Orrella dioscoreae: one gene and its partners. The protein of the gene in region 1 interacts with the protein of each later gene in a pairwise test. Links are inferred from orthologs where the notes say so. Each region holds a gene or a part of one and is shown on either strand. Other genes may lie near its edges.

What was found.
Region 2: the proteins of ftsZ (region 1) and ODI_RS20430 interact in binary tests that used the Escherichia coli proteins (3 or more experiments, as listed by UniProt). The link is inferred for Orrella dioscoreae from one-to-one orthologs.
Region 3: the proteins of ftsZ (region 1) and rlmN interact in binary tests that used the Escherichia coli proteins (3 or more experiments, as listed by UniProt). The link is inferred for Orrella dioscoreae from one-to-one orthologs.

Annotation. Positions count from the first base shown.
Region 1 is NZ_LT907988.1:1,030,562-1,034,752, forward strand. What follows is about bases 1,335-4,191. They hold ftsZ (cell division protein FtsZ), read left to right. Parts: upstream 1,335-2,106; coding sequence 2,107-3,276; downstream 3,277-4,191. Other genes in these bases: ftsA (cell division protein FtsA), read left to right, coding at 1,335-1,877; lpxC (UDP-3-O-acyl-N-acetylglucosamine deacetylase), read left to right, coding at 3,628-4,191. In the rest of the region: ODI_RS04690 (cell division protein FtsQ/DivIB), read left to right, coding at 1-646; more of ftsA, read left to right, coding at 651-1,334. UniProt on the Escherichia coli protein: Essential cell division protein that forms a contractile ring structure (Z ring) at the future cell division site. The regulation of the ring assembly controls the timing and the location of cell division.
Region 2 is NZ_LT907988.1:4,451,906-4,456,176, reverse strand. The notes cover bases 1-2,937. They hold ODI_RS20430 (rod shape-determining protein), read left to right. Parts: upstream 1-915; coding sequence 916-1,959; downstream 1,960-2,937. Other genes in these bases: mreC (rod shape-determining protein MreC), read left to right, coding at 2,035-2,937; gatC (Asp-tRNA(Asn)/Glu-tRNA(Gln) amidotransferase subunit GatC), read right to left, coding at 345-656; gatA (Asp-tRNA(Asn)/Glu-tRNA(Gln) amidotransferase subunit GatA), read right to left, coding at 1-348. In the rest of the region: more of mreC, read left to right, coding at 2,938-2,961; rod shape-determining protein MreD, read left to right, coding at 3,017-3,523; mrdA (penicillin-binding protein 2), read left to right, coding at 3,542-4,271. UniProt on the Escherichia coli protein: Forms membrane-associated dynamic filaments that are essential for cell shape determination. Acts by regulating cell wall synthesis and cell elongation, and thus cell shape.
Region 3 is NZ_LT907988.1:2,119,178-2,123,509, forward strand. Bases 1-2,998 are described here. They hold rlmN (23S rRNA (adenine(2503)-C(2))-methyltransferase RlmN), read left to right. Parts: upstream 1-919; coding sequence 920-2,077; downstream 2,078-2,998. Other genes in these bases: ODI_RS09880 (valine--tRNA ligase), read right to left, coding at 1-103; ndk (nucleoside-diphosphate kinase), read left to right, coding at 466-894; ODI_RS09895 (helix-turn-helix domain-containing protein), read left to right, coding at 2,074-2,613; ispG (flavodoxin-dependent (E)-4-hydroxy-3-methylbut-2-enyl-diphosphate synthase), read left to right, coding at 2,684-2,998. Also shown: more of ispG, read left to right, coding at 2,999-3,976; hisS (histidine--tRNA ligase), read left to right, coding at 4,113-4,332.

The DNA.
Region 1 (4,191 bases):
CTACGTGTCGCCGGCGAGCATGCGCGCCTCCATCGCGGGCAAGATGCACGGCAACTTCTTCACCGTGGACCTGGACGAGACGCGCGAGATGTTCGAGCAGGTGCCCTGGGTTCGCCGCGCCACGCTGCGCCGGATCTGGCCGGACACGCTGCGCGTGGTGATCGAGGAGCACCAGCCGCTGGCGCTCTGGAACGAGAACCAGATGATCAACACCTGGGGCGAGGCATTCACGGCCAACCTCGGCGAGCTGGAGGACGACGCGGAACTGCCGCAGTTCACCGGCCCCGAAGGGACCGAGAGCCTGGTGGTCCAGCGCTACGCGGAACTCGCGCGCTGGTTCGCCCCGCTGCAGGTGCAGGTGACGACGCTTGCGCTCAGCCCGCGCTATGCCTGGCAGGTGCTGCTGTCGGACGGCATGCGGCTGGACCTGGGGCGCGACCCTGGCGCCGAGGCGCCGGACCCGCACGGGCTGCCCGGCGCGCTGCCTTTCTCGGCGCGCATCCAGCGCTTCGTGCAGGCCTGGCCGGCGCTGACGCGGCAACTGGGCGAGCGTGCCGTGGAGCACGCCGACCTGCGCTACACGAATGGGTTCGCGCTGACGCTGTCCGCGCCGCCTTCAACAACACAACCCAAGAAAAAGCCCTGAAGCCATGACCCGTGACATCAAAGACCTGATCGTTGCCCTCGATATCGGCACCAGCAAGGTGGTGGCGGTGGTGGCCGAGATCCTGCCCGAAGGCCGCTTCGAAGTGCTCGGCCTGGGCCAGCACGAGTCGCGCGGCATGCGCAAAGGCGTCGTCGTCAACATCGAGACCACGGTGAACTCGATCCAGCGCGCGCTGGAAGAGGCCGAGCTGATGGCCGACTGCAAGATCCGCGACGTCTACACCGGCATCGCCGGCAGCCACATCCGCAGCTTCAACTCCAGCGGCATGGTGGCCGTGAAGGACAAGGAAGTGACCGCCACCGACGTGGCCCGCGTGATCGAGACCGCCAAGGCGGTGAACATCCCGACCGACCAGCAGGTGCTGCACGTGCTGACGCAGGAGTTCATCGTCGACGGCCAGGAGGACATCCGCGAGCCCATCGGCATGAGCGGCCTGCGCCTGGAAGTGAAGGTGCACATCGTGACCGGCGCCGTGAGCGCCGCGCAGAACATCATCAAGTGCGTGCGCCGTTGCGGCCTGGAAGTGCAGGACCTGATCCTGCAGCCGCTGGCCTCCAGCATGGCGTGCCTGACGGCCGACGAGAAGGAGCTGGGCGTGGTGCTGGTGGACATCGGCGGCGGCACGACCGACGTGGCCATCTTCACCGGCGGCGCGATCCGCCATACCGCGGTGATTCCGATTGCCGGCGACCAGATCACCAACGACATCGCCGCCATGCTGCGCACGCCGACGCCGGATGCGGAAGAGATCAAGCTGCGCTATGGCGTGGCCAAGCAGGTGCTGGCCAGCCCCGACGAGAACGTCGAAGTGCCGGGACTGGGCGACCGCGGTCCGCGCCATGTCAAGCGCCAGGCGCTGGGCGCCGTGATCGAGCCCCGTATCGAAGAACTGTTCTCGCTGGTGCAGCAGGTGGTGCGCGAGTCGGGCTACGAAGACCTGCTGGCGTCGGGCGTGGTCCTGACCGGCGGCACGTCGCTGCTGCCGGGCGTCGTGGAGCTGGCCGAGGACGTGTTCCTGAAACCCGTGCGCGTGGCCGTGCCCGATTACGAAGGCAGCCTGGCGGACGTGATGCACAACCCGCGTTTCTCCACGGTGATGGGCCTGCTGACCGAGGCGCGCATGCAGCGCCTGCGCGGCCGCAAGGTGGCGCAGCAGACGGGCAGCTTCAAGCAGATCCTGGCGCGCATGCGGGAGTGGTTCATGAATTGAGCAAGAACGCCGTCGCGTCAGCAGCCGGGACGCGGGGGCGGCAGGCAAGGCAAGAACGGGCCGGGGTTGGCCTGGAGCAGGGAAGGGCGGAACGCGGGACGTTCCGCTGAGAGGAGGCGTATCAAACTCGCGGCGGGCGAAAGGCCGGCAACGACTTTGATGCGATTTCTGAAGAACAGGCTGTCGTGTTTTTGAATCGTATCTACTGACTTTGTGAGGGAGTCACACCATGAACTTCGAACTGTTGGACAACAACACCAAGGGCACCGTGATCAAGGTGGTCGGTGTCGGTGGCGCGGGCGGCAACGCCGTGGCCCACATGATCCGCTCCGGCGTGAGCGGCGTGGATTTCATCTGCTGCAACACGGATGCCCAGGCGCTGGCCGCCACGGAAGCGCCGGTGCAGATCCGTCTGGGCCGCACCGGCCTGGGCGCCGGCGCCAAGCCTGAGCAAGGCCGCGCCGCTGCCGAGACGGCACGCGAGGAGATCCGTTCGGCGCTGAATGGCGCCAACATGGTCTTCATCACGGCCGGCATGGGCGGCGGCACGGGCACGGGCGCGGGTCCGGTCGTGGCCGAAGTGGCCAAGGAACTGGGCATCCTGACCGTGGGCGTCGTGACCAAGCCTTTCACCTTCGAAGGCAACAAGCGCCTGAAGATGGCGGAAGACGGCATTGGCGAGCTGGCCAAGCACGTGCACTCGCTGATCGTCGTGCTGAACGAAAACCTGTACGACCTGATGGATGAAGACGCCACCCAGGACGACTGCTTCCGTTCCGCCGATGACGTGCTGCACAACGCTTGCGCGGGCATCGCCGAAATCATCAACGTGGAAGGCAACGTCAACGTCGACTTCGAAGACGTCAAGACGATCATGGGCGAGCAGGGCCAGGCCATGATGGGCACGGCCATCGCCAGCGGCGCCGACCGCGCGCGCGTGGCGGCCGAGCAGGCCATCGCTTGCCCGCTGCTGGAAGGCATCGATCTGAACGGCGCGCGTGGCGTGCTGGTCAACATCACTGCCAGCCGCTCGCTGAAGATGCGCGAAACCCGCGAAATCATGGACACCATCCGCAGCTATGCCGCGGACGATGCCACCGTGATCTTCGGCACCGCCTACGACGAGAACATGGGCGAAAGCCTGCGCGTGACCGTCGTGGCCACCGGCCTGGGCCGTTCGCAAAGCCGTCCGCAACTGGTGCAGAACACGGTTGAAGTGCTGCGCACCGGCACGGACAACGCACCGGTCGCCATGCAGCAGGGCGACTACCGCAATCTGGACATGCCTTCGGTGATCCGCAACCCGCGCAGCCAAGCTTCGGCCCAGGTGCGCGCCCTGGAAACCGCCGGCATGGATCATTTCGACATCCCGGCCTTCCTGCGCAAGCAGGCCGACTGAACCAGGGGGCGTCCTTGACGGACGCTTCCGGCGACTCCCTCCCCCGTCCCGGCCGCCGTTCCAGCCCGGCTGCCGGTGGCGGGTGTCGCCTGGCGCCTGGCGTGTCTTCACGCCAGGCGCCGGTTCACGTGGCGGGGTTTGGTGCAGTGTTTCAACGCGGTGATCCGGTTTCCCGGGGCAGTTCAGGGCCAGGGCATGACATTCCTTGTCTCTGAAACAGCCTGACACGTGCCTATGGGAATCATTCAGTATTTTTATCGTCCGGGGACCCCATCCGCATTACAATAGTGCTACTACTTCGGCAGATTGTCGTCTTTTTGCCGTCTTTCTAGTCCCAATTTCCGGTTTCCCATGTTTCGACAGCGCAGCATCCAGAACATCGTCCGCACCACAGGGGTGGGCCTGCACTCGGGCCGCCGGGTGGAGCTCACCCTGCGGCCGGCTGCGCCGGACACGGGGATCGTGTTCCATCGCGTGGACCTGCCCGAGATGGTCGACCTGCCCGCCGTCGCCCATGGCGTCAGCGACACGCGCCTGGCCTCGGTCCTGAGCCAGGGCAAGGTGCGCGTCTCGACGGTCGAGCATCTGATGTCGGCGCTGGCCGGCCTGGGCATCGACAATATCCACGTCGACCTGACGGCCGAGGAAGTGCCGATCATGGATGGCAGTGCCGGGACCTTCGTGTACCTGCTGCGCTCGGCCGGCATCGTCGAACAGAACGCACCCAAGAAATTCCTGCGCATCCTGGAAACCGTCGAAGTGCGTGAAGGCGAGGGCGACCGCGCCAAGTGGGCGCGCCTGGAGCCGCATGACGGCTTCGCGCTGTCCTTCTCCATCGATTTTCACCATCCGGCCATCAGTGCCACGTCCAATTTCGCCGAGATCGATTTCGCGACGCACTCCTATACGCGTGAA
Region 2 (4,271 bases), 3.4 Mb from region 1 along the record:
GGCTTCCAGGCGCTCGACCACGGCGGCGTCGAAGGGGCTGACGTACTGGCCCAGCATCTTGCTGGCGGCGGTGGTGCGCCAGCCGCGCGTGACGAAGACGTCCTTGTGGGCGATGGGCACGCCGGTCAACGGGCCGGCCTGGCCGGCGGCAATGCGGGCGTCGGCGGCGCGGGCCTGGGCCAGCGTGAGTTCGGCGTCGACGTGCAGGAAGGCATTGAGGCTGGCGCGGGCCGCGATGGCGTCCAGCGCGCTTTGCGCGAGATCAACGGCGCTGACGTCGCGGCGCTCCAGCGCGGCGCGCACGCCGGCCACGCCGTCGAATTGGGTGTGCAGGGGGGAAGACATTATTCGATGACCTTGGGAACCAGGAAGAGACCGTCGGCGCAGGCCGGCGCATTGGCCATGAGGCTGGCGCGGCGGTCTTCGGAGCCGGGCGGCTCGGTGGCGACGTCGTCGCGCAGGCGCAGCACCACGTCTTCATAGGCGGACAGCGGGTGCGCCAGGGGCTCGACGCCGCTGGTGTCCACGGATTGCAGCCGTTCTATCAGGCCGAGCAGGCCATTGAGCTCTGCCTGGGCATGCTGCAGCTTTTCGGGGGGGAGGGCGATGCGGGCCAGCCGGGCAATGCGTGCGACGTCTTGTTCGTTCAGCGCCATGGGGAAATGTCAAAAACGGAGGGGCGGAGGGCGGAGGAGCGCGCTGGACGATACGCGGTCCGGGAGGCCCGGAAACCAAGAATAGCCAGTATTTTCGCGCTGTTTCAAAGAAATTATAAGTTATCATTCATTGTTTAATCGCGGTTGCGCCGCTGCTTGACGACGCTGTGACAGCGTCTCGCCCGGTCGCCCGCGGTTTTGTCGTTTGCAGTTCCATTTCGTCCTCCTTTTGTCCCCAATTCCTAGATAGCTGAGCCCCATGTTCGGATTTCTGCGCAGTTATTTCTCCAGCGACATGGCCATCGACCTCGGTACGGCCAACACGCTGATCTACGTCCGTGGTAAAGGCATCGTCCTCGACGAGCCGTCGGTCGTCGCCATCCGCCACGAAGGCGGTCCTCACGGCAAGAAGATCATCCAGGCCGTCGGCCACGAAGCCAAGCAGATGCTGGGCCGCGTGCCCGGCAACATCGAAGCCATCCGCCCCATGAAGGACGGCGTCATCGCCGACTTCACCGTGACCGAGCAGATGCTCAAGCAGTTCATCCGCATGGTCCACCCGCGCAACATGCTGGCGCCCAGCCCGCGCATCATCGTCTGCGTGCCTTGCGGTTCCACCCAGGTGGAACGCCGCGCCATCCGCGAGTCCGCGTTGGGCGCAGGCGCCAGCCAGGTGTTCCTCATCGAGGAGCCGATGGCGGCTGCGATCGGCGCCGGCCTGAATGTGTCGGACGCCAGCGGCTCGATGGTCGTCGACATCGGCGGCGGCACCACCGAGGTCGCCGTGATCTCGCTGGGTGGCATGGTCTACAAGGGTTCCGTGCGCGTCGGCGGCGACAAGTTCGACGAGGCCATCGTCAACTACATCCGCCGCAACTACGGCATGCTGATCGGCGAGCCCACCGCCGAACTCATCAAGAAGGAAATCGGCTCGGCCTTCCCGGGTTCCGAAGTCCGCGAGATCGAGGTCAAGGGCCGCAACCTGGCCGAAGGCGTGCCGCGCAGCTTCACCGTTTCCTCCAACGAAATCCTCGAGTCGCTGACCGATCCGCTGAACCAGATCGTGTCGGCCGTGAAGATCGCGCTGGAAAACACCCCGCCCGAACTGGGCGCGGACATCACCGACAAGGGCATCGCCCTGACCGGCGGTGGCGCGCTGCTGCGCGACCTGGATCGCCTGCTGCAGGAAGAAACCGGTCTGCCCGTGGTCGTGGCCGAAGATCCGCTCACCTGCGTGGTGCGTGGTTGCGGCGACGCCCTTGAGCACCTGGAAAAGCTGGGCGCCATTTTCCTCAACGACTGAGGTCGGCTGGCCGCCGGTTCATCGCTGGCGGTGGCTGGCGGGTAGGCCCCAGGCGGCCCGCTGCCCTGATTTTCGATGCGACAAACTGCATTGCCCCGGATGTTCCGGCGCGGCCCGCCAGCAGAGGTCAAACTGCTGGTCCTGGCCTTGCTGTCGCTCGCCATGCTGGTGGCTGACGCGCAGTGGCGGGTTTTCGAGCCCGTGCGCCAGACTGTCTCCATCGCGCTGTATCCCTTCCAGCGCGCGGTGCTGCTGCCGCGCGACCTGGTGCGCCAGGTCAACGACTGGACCAACGCCGCCACGCTGGTGCGCACCGAGAACGAAGCCTTGCAGCGCCAGCGCATCGAGCTCGCGCAGGTGTCCACGCACGCGGCGCAGCTGGCCGCCGAAAACGCGCAGTTGCGCCGGCTGCTGGGGGTGTCCGACACGACCCAGCAATCCGCCGTGGTGGTCGAGGTGCTGTACGAGCCCGCCAGCGCCTTCAATCAGCGCCTGGTCTTCAACAAGGGCAGTTCCTCGGGCATTGCGCCCGGCATGCCCGTGATCGACGAGGGCGGCGTGGTGGGCCAGATCGTGCGCGTCACCCCGATGACGGCCGAGGCCGCGCTGCTCACCGATGACCAGGTGTCCATCCCGGTGCAGCTGCTGCGCAATGGCCTGCGGCTCATCGCCTTTGGCGGCGCGGCGCAGGGCAAGGTCGAGGTGCGCTACCTGACGGCCGACGCCGATATCCGCGAGGGCGATACCCTCGTCACCAGCGGCGTGGGCGGTCTCTTCCCGGCAGGCCTGCCCGTGGCCCGTGTCGATCTGGTCGAGCGCGATTCCGCATCGGGTTTCGCCCGGGCGGTTGCCGAGCCACTGGCGCACCCCGAGCGTTACCGGCATTTCCTGGTGCTGCAGGTCAACAGCGCCATTCCTGAACCGAGCGCGGCGCCGGCTGTCCAAGCCGATCCCGCGCCCACCACCAACGACGCAGACGGTGCAAGTCCGAAAGCCGATTGACCCCTCCGCCACGCGTTCGCGCGCGAGCAGCCCGCCCGTTCCCCGGCCCAAGTCGGTGGAGCCGGACACGCTTGTGCGCCCCGCACGCGGCATGTTCGTCTGGGGCACGGTGCTGTTCGTCTGGCTGATTTCCCTGTTGCCGTGGCGCCTGTGGCCGGCCGCGCCCGACCTGCTGCTGCTGGTGCTGGCATTCTGGTGCGCCCATGAGCCGCGCCGCGTCGGCATGATGGCCGCATTCGTGTTCGGCCTGCTGATGGATGTGCACGATGCGCGCCTGCTGGGCGAGCACGCGCTGATCTACACCTTGGTGGCCTATGGCACCATCGTCCTGCACCGGCGCCTGCAGCGCTTCGACCTGTTCGCGCAGGCGCTGCACATGATGCCGGTGTTCGTCGTCGCCCAGCTTTTCGGGCTGGCGCTGCATGCCTGGCTGACCGGCGCCTGGCCGGGCTGGCACTGGACGCTGGGCCCTGCCGTCACCGCGGCGCTGTGGCCCGTGGTGGGTTGGCTGCTGCAGTTGCCGCAGCGGCACTCCGAAGACACCGAAGCATCGAAGGGCTGAGGCCCGCAGATCCGCCCCATGTTCGAATTCAAGCAGACCGGCCAGCAGCAGAAACAGCGATTCAGGCTGCGCGCCTGGGTCGCTGCCGTGTTCGCGCTGGCCTGCTTCGGCGTGCTGGTGGCGCGCCTGTGGCATCTGCAGGTCGACCGCTACGAAGGCCTGGCGGCCCGCGCCGACCGCAATCGCATCGCCGTGGTGCCGATTCCGCCGCGTCGCGGCGAGATCGTCGACCGCAATGGCGAGGTGCTGGCGCGCAACTATCGCGCCTATACGCTTGAGGTGGTGCCCGCCATGGCGGGGCCCCTGGACGAGCTCTTCAAGTCCTTGCAGGGTCTGGTGCCGGTGACCCCGGCGGATGAGCGGCGCTTTCGCCGCCGCGTATCCGAGTCCAGCCGCTATGCCAGCGTCATGCTGCGCAACAACCTCACCGAGGCCGAGGCCTCGGGCTTCGCCGCCCATTCCTTCCTGTACCCGGGCGTGTCGCTGAAGGCCCGCTGGGTGCGCGAGTATCCGCAAGGCGCCTCCGCGGGGCACGTCGTGGGATATATCGGCCGCATCTCCGAAACCGACGTCGAGATGCTCGAGGAAGAAGACAGGCTGGGCAATTACCGCGGCACCGAGGTCATCGGCAAGAAGGGCCTGGAGAAGACCTGGGAGAGCGTTCTGCACGGCCGCACGGGCCTGGAAGAGGTCGAGGTCACGGCCACTGGCAGGCCCATGCGCACGCTGCGGCGCATCGACCCCGTGC
Region 3 (4,332 bases), 1.1 Mb from region 1 along the record:
AGTAACCCCGGCGCTCCCACTCGGCGTACCAGCGCGACTCGAGCTCGGCGGGTTCGAAGCTCTTGGACAGTTCGGGCGTATCGGCGGAGGCGGGGGCAGTCATGAACGGGAATTCCGGGGTGATGGGGCTGTCGAATAAGGGCCGGCGTGGCGGCGGGCGGGGCGAAATGCGGGGCAAAAGCCGCCGCGCCCGGTGCTCGCGCCATGAGGCGAACCCGCAATTCTAAGAGATATGGATTGAAGCCTTGGCATGCTAGAATTCCGGGTTAGTGAAAATATTCGCGAAGTGTCTGAATTCATTCAACAAATTCAGGTCAAACAAAGTTGCCGGGAAAAGTGCTGCCCGCGGTGTTGTCCGTGTGTTGCCCGCCAGCTTTGTCCAGCAAAAATCACTCGGCGGACCCGCCGACAAGTTCGCTGCTCAGCCCGCTGAGCAAACCATTGAAGAAACCGGAGTTTTCCAGCATGTCCACTATTGAGCGCACCCTCTCGATCATCAAGCCCGACGCCGTCGCCAAGAACGTCATCGGCCAGATCGTGTCCCGCTTCGAACAAGCCGGCCTGAAGGTCGTGGCTGCCCGCCTGACCCAACTGTCGCGCGCCGAAGCCGAGCGCTTCTACGCCGTGCACAGCGCCCGTCCTTTCTTCAAGGACCTGGTCGACTTCATGATCTCGGGCCCCGTGTTCGTGCAAGTCCTGGAAGGCGAGAACGCCATCCTGAAGAACCGTGACCTGATGGGCGCCACGGACCCCAAGAAGGCAGAGAAGGGCACCATCCGCGCCGACTTCGCCGACAGCATCGACGCCAACGCCGTGCACGGTTCGGACGCCCCCGAAACCGCCGCCGTCGAAGTCGCTTTCTTCTTCCCCCAGATCGACGTCCACGGCCGCTAAGCCACCGGACCCGGTCCCCCGCGCCATGACTGCCGCCCCCTCCGTCAACCTGCTTGGACTCGATTCCGCCGCGCTTGCCGACCTCGTCGGACAGTGGGGGGGGAAGCCGTTTCGCGCCAAGCAGTTGATGCGGTGGGTGCACCAGCGTGGCGTGGGCGACTTCGACGCCATGAGCGACTTGGCGCGCGATTTCCGCGCCCAGCTCGCCGGCCAGGCCGAGATCGCCACCCCGCCCGTGCTCACCGAGCAACGCTCCACCGACGGCACCCGCAAGTGGTTGTTCGACGTGGGGCAGGGCAATGCCATCGAGACCGTCTTCATCCCCGAGGACGACCGGGGCACATTGTGCATTTCCAGCCAGGCCGGCTGTACCGTGGCCTGCCGCTTCTGTTCCACCGGCCATCAGGGGTTCAACCGGAACCTGACGACCGCCGAAATCATCGGCCAGCTGTGGCATGCCCGCCGGACCCTGTCCGACGACTCGGGCTCCGCGCGCCTGGCCGGCGCCGGCCAGGCCGATGCGCCCGCCAAGCTGATCAGCAACGTGGTCATGATGGGCATGGGCGAACCCCTGCTCAACTACGAGCCCGTGCTGGCGGCGCTGCGCCTCATGCTCGACGACAACGCCTATGGCCTGTCGCGCCGCCGCGTCACGGTGTCCACGTCCGGCGTGGTGCCCATGATGGACAAGCTGGGCCGCGATTGCCCGGTGGCGCTGGCCGTCTCGCTGCACGCGCCCAACGACGCGCTGCGCGACGATCTCGTGCCGCTGAACCGCAAGTACCCGCTGGCCGAGCTGCTGGCCGCCTGCGAGCGCTACCTCGAACACGCGCCGCGTGATTTCATCACTTTCGAATACTGCATGCTCGACGGCGTCAATGACTCCGACGCGCATGCCCGCGAACTGGTGCGCATCGCGCGCCAGGTCCGTTGCAAGCTCAACCTGATCCCTTTCAACCCCTTCCCGCAGTCGGGGCTCAAGCGCTCGCCCGCGGCGCGCGTGAAGCAGTTCGCGCAGCGCCTGATGGACGCCGACGTGCTGACCACCGTGCGCAAGACGCGCGGCGACGACATCGACGCCGCCTGCGGCCAGTTGGCCGGGGATGTGAAGGATCGCACCCGCATCACCGAACGCCTGTCCACCCGCAAGAACGCCATTCCTATCGTGGAGCTCCGCGCATGAAGCTGGATACCGCCGCAGTTCCCGCCCCTGCGCGCGCGCAGGCCGTGGGTGCCAGTGGGCAGCCTGCGGCGTCGGCTTCCAGCGTGGCGGCCTCCGCGTCGGTGGGGCCCGCGCTGCGCGCCTTGCGCCAGGCCAAGGGCCTGTCGCTGGAAGAAGTGTCCCGCCGCCTGAAATTCTCCGCCCGCCAGATCTCGGCCCTCGAGGAAGAGCGCTGGAAGGACCTGCCCAGCGGCGTGTCGCTGCGCGGGCTGGTGCGCAACTATTCCCGCCTGCTGGGCGCCGACCCCGATGCGCTCACGGCGGCGCTCGAGCCCTACCTGGGCGGCACCGCGGCGGGCCTGGCGCGTTCCATCAATCATGTCCATACCGCCACGCCTGCCGAAGAGCGGCAGGGGTCGGGCTCCGGCCTCTGGCTGGGCCTGATCGTCCTGCTGCTCCTGGCTGGCCTGGGTTACGCTTTCTGGCAGGGCTGGCTGCCCACGCAATGGCTGTCGTCGTTCGGCCTGGGCACGACGCCCGCCGCCGGCGGCAACTGAGCCCGCCACGACCGGATTGCCGCGTGAACACTTGCCGCGGCCATCGGGTCTTCGTCCGGAACCACGCATCATGCAAGACACCCTGATTCCCTGCGCCGAGCCCCAGCCCGCGCCCGTCGGTCCGCTGGGCCGTCACGCCACCCGCGCCGTGGCAGTCACCTGGGGTGACCGCGTCGTCACCATCGGCGGTTCCTCGCCGGTGGTGGTGCAGTCGATGACCAACACCGACACCGCGCTGGCCATCGATACGGCCATCCAGGTCAAGGACCTTGCCCTGGCGGGCTCCGAGCTGGTGCGCATCACGGTGAACACGCCCGAGGCCGCCAAGGAAGTGCCGGCCATCCGCGAGCAGCTCGACCGCATGGGCGTGCCGGTGCCGCTGGTGGGCGATTTCCACTACAACGGCCACAAGCTGCTCACGCAGTTTCCCGAGTGCGCGCAGGCCTTGTCCAAGTACCGGATCAACCCGGGCAACATGGGCGGGGGCAAGAAGCGCGACGACAATTTCGCCCAGATGATCGAAGTGGCTGCCCGCTACGACAAGCCGGTGCGTATCGGCGTGAACTGGGGCAGCCTGGACCACGAGCTGATGGCGCGCATGATGGACGAGAACAGTCGCCGCGCGCAGCCCTGGCCGGCCCAGGCCGTCATGCGCGAGGCGCTGGTGGTGTCGGCCATCACCAATGCCCGGCGCGCCGAGGCGCTGGGCCTGGGCGGCGACAGGATCGTGCTGTCCTGCAAGGTCAGCCATGTCCAGGACCTGATCGCGGTCTATCGCGACCTGTCATCCCGTTGCGACTACCCGCTGCACCTGGGCCTGACCGAAGCCGGCATGGGCAGCAAGGGCATCGTGGCGTCCACCGCCGCCCTGGGCGTGCTGCTGCAGGAAGGCATCGGCGACACCATCCGCATCTCGCTCACCCCCGAGCCGGGCGGCGACCGCACCCGCGAAGTCGTGGTCGGACAGGAAATCCTGCAGACCATGGGGCTGCGCGCGTTCACGCCCATGGTCGTGGCGTGCCCGGGTTGCGGACGCACCAGCAGCACTTTCTTCCAGGAACTGGCCGACGACATCCAGTCCTTCCTGCGCCGCCAGATGCCCATCTGGCGCGAGCAGTATCCGGGCGTCGAGTCCATGAACGTCGCGGTCATGGGCTGTGTCGTGAACGGTCCCGGCGAAAGCCGCCATGCCGACATCGGCATCAGCCTGCCCGGCACCGGCGAGATCCCCTCGGCGCCGGTGTTCGTCGACGGCGAGCGCACGGTCACGCTCAAGGGCGACCACATCGCCCAGGAATTCCAGGCCATCGTCGAGAACTACGTGGCGCGCCGGTATGGCGCCCCTCTCGTGGTCCAGGACTGAACCCGCGGGCGGCTTTCCGGTCCGACCCTTGGACGCAGGAGGCGTTCGTCCCCTGCGTCCCTGCAGCAATCTGTCAGAAGCAAGTAAACTGGCCGCCGCGCGCGCGAGACACGCTCAGCGCCACGGACAACAAATAATGACCCAGGCTTTCCAGAAACTCGCCGCCATCCGCGGCATGAACGACATTCTTCCCGAGGCGGGCGCCCGCTGGGAGCAGTTCGAGGCCATCGTGCGCGACTGGCTCCAGTCCTACGGCTACCGCAACATGCGCGCGCCGGTGCTCGAGCACACGCGCCTCTTCACGCGCGGCATCGGCGAGGTGACCGACATCGTCGAGAAGGAGATGTACTCCTTCA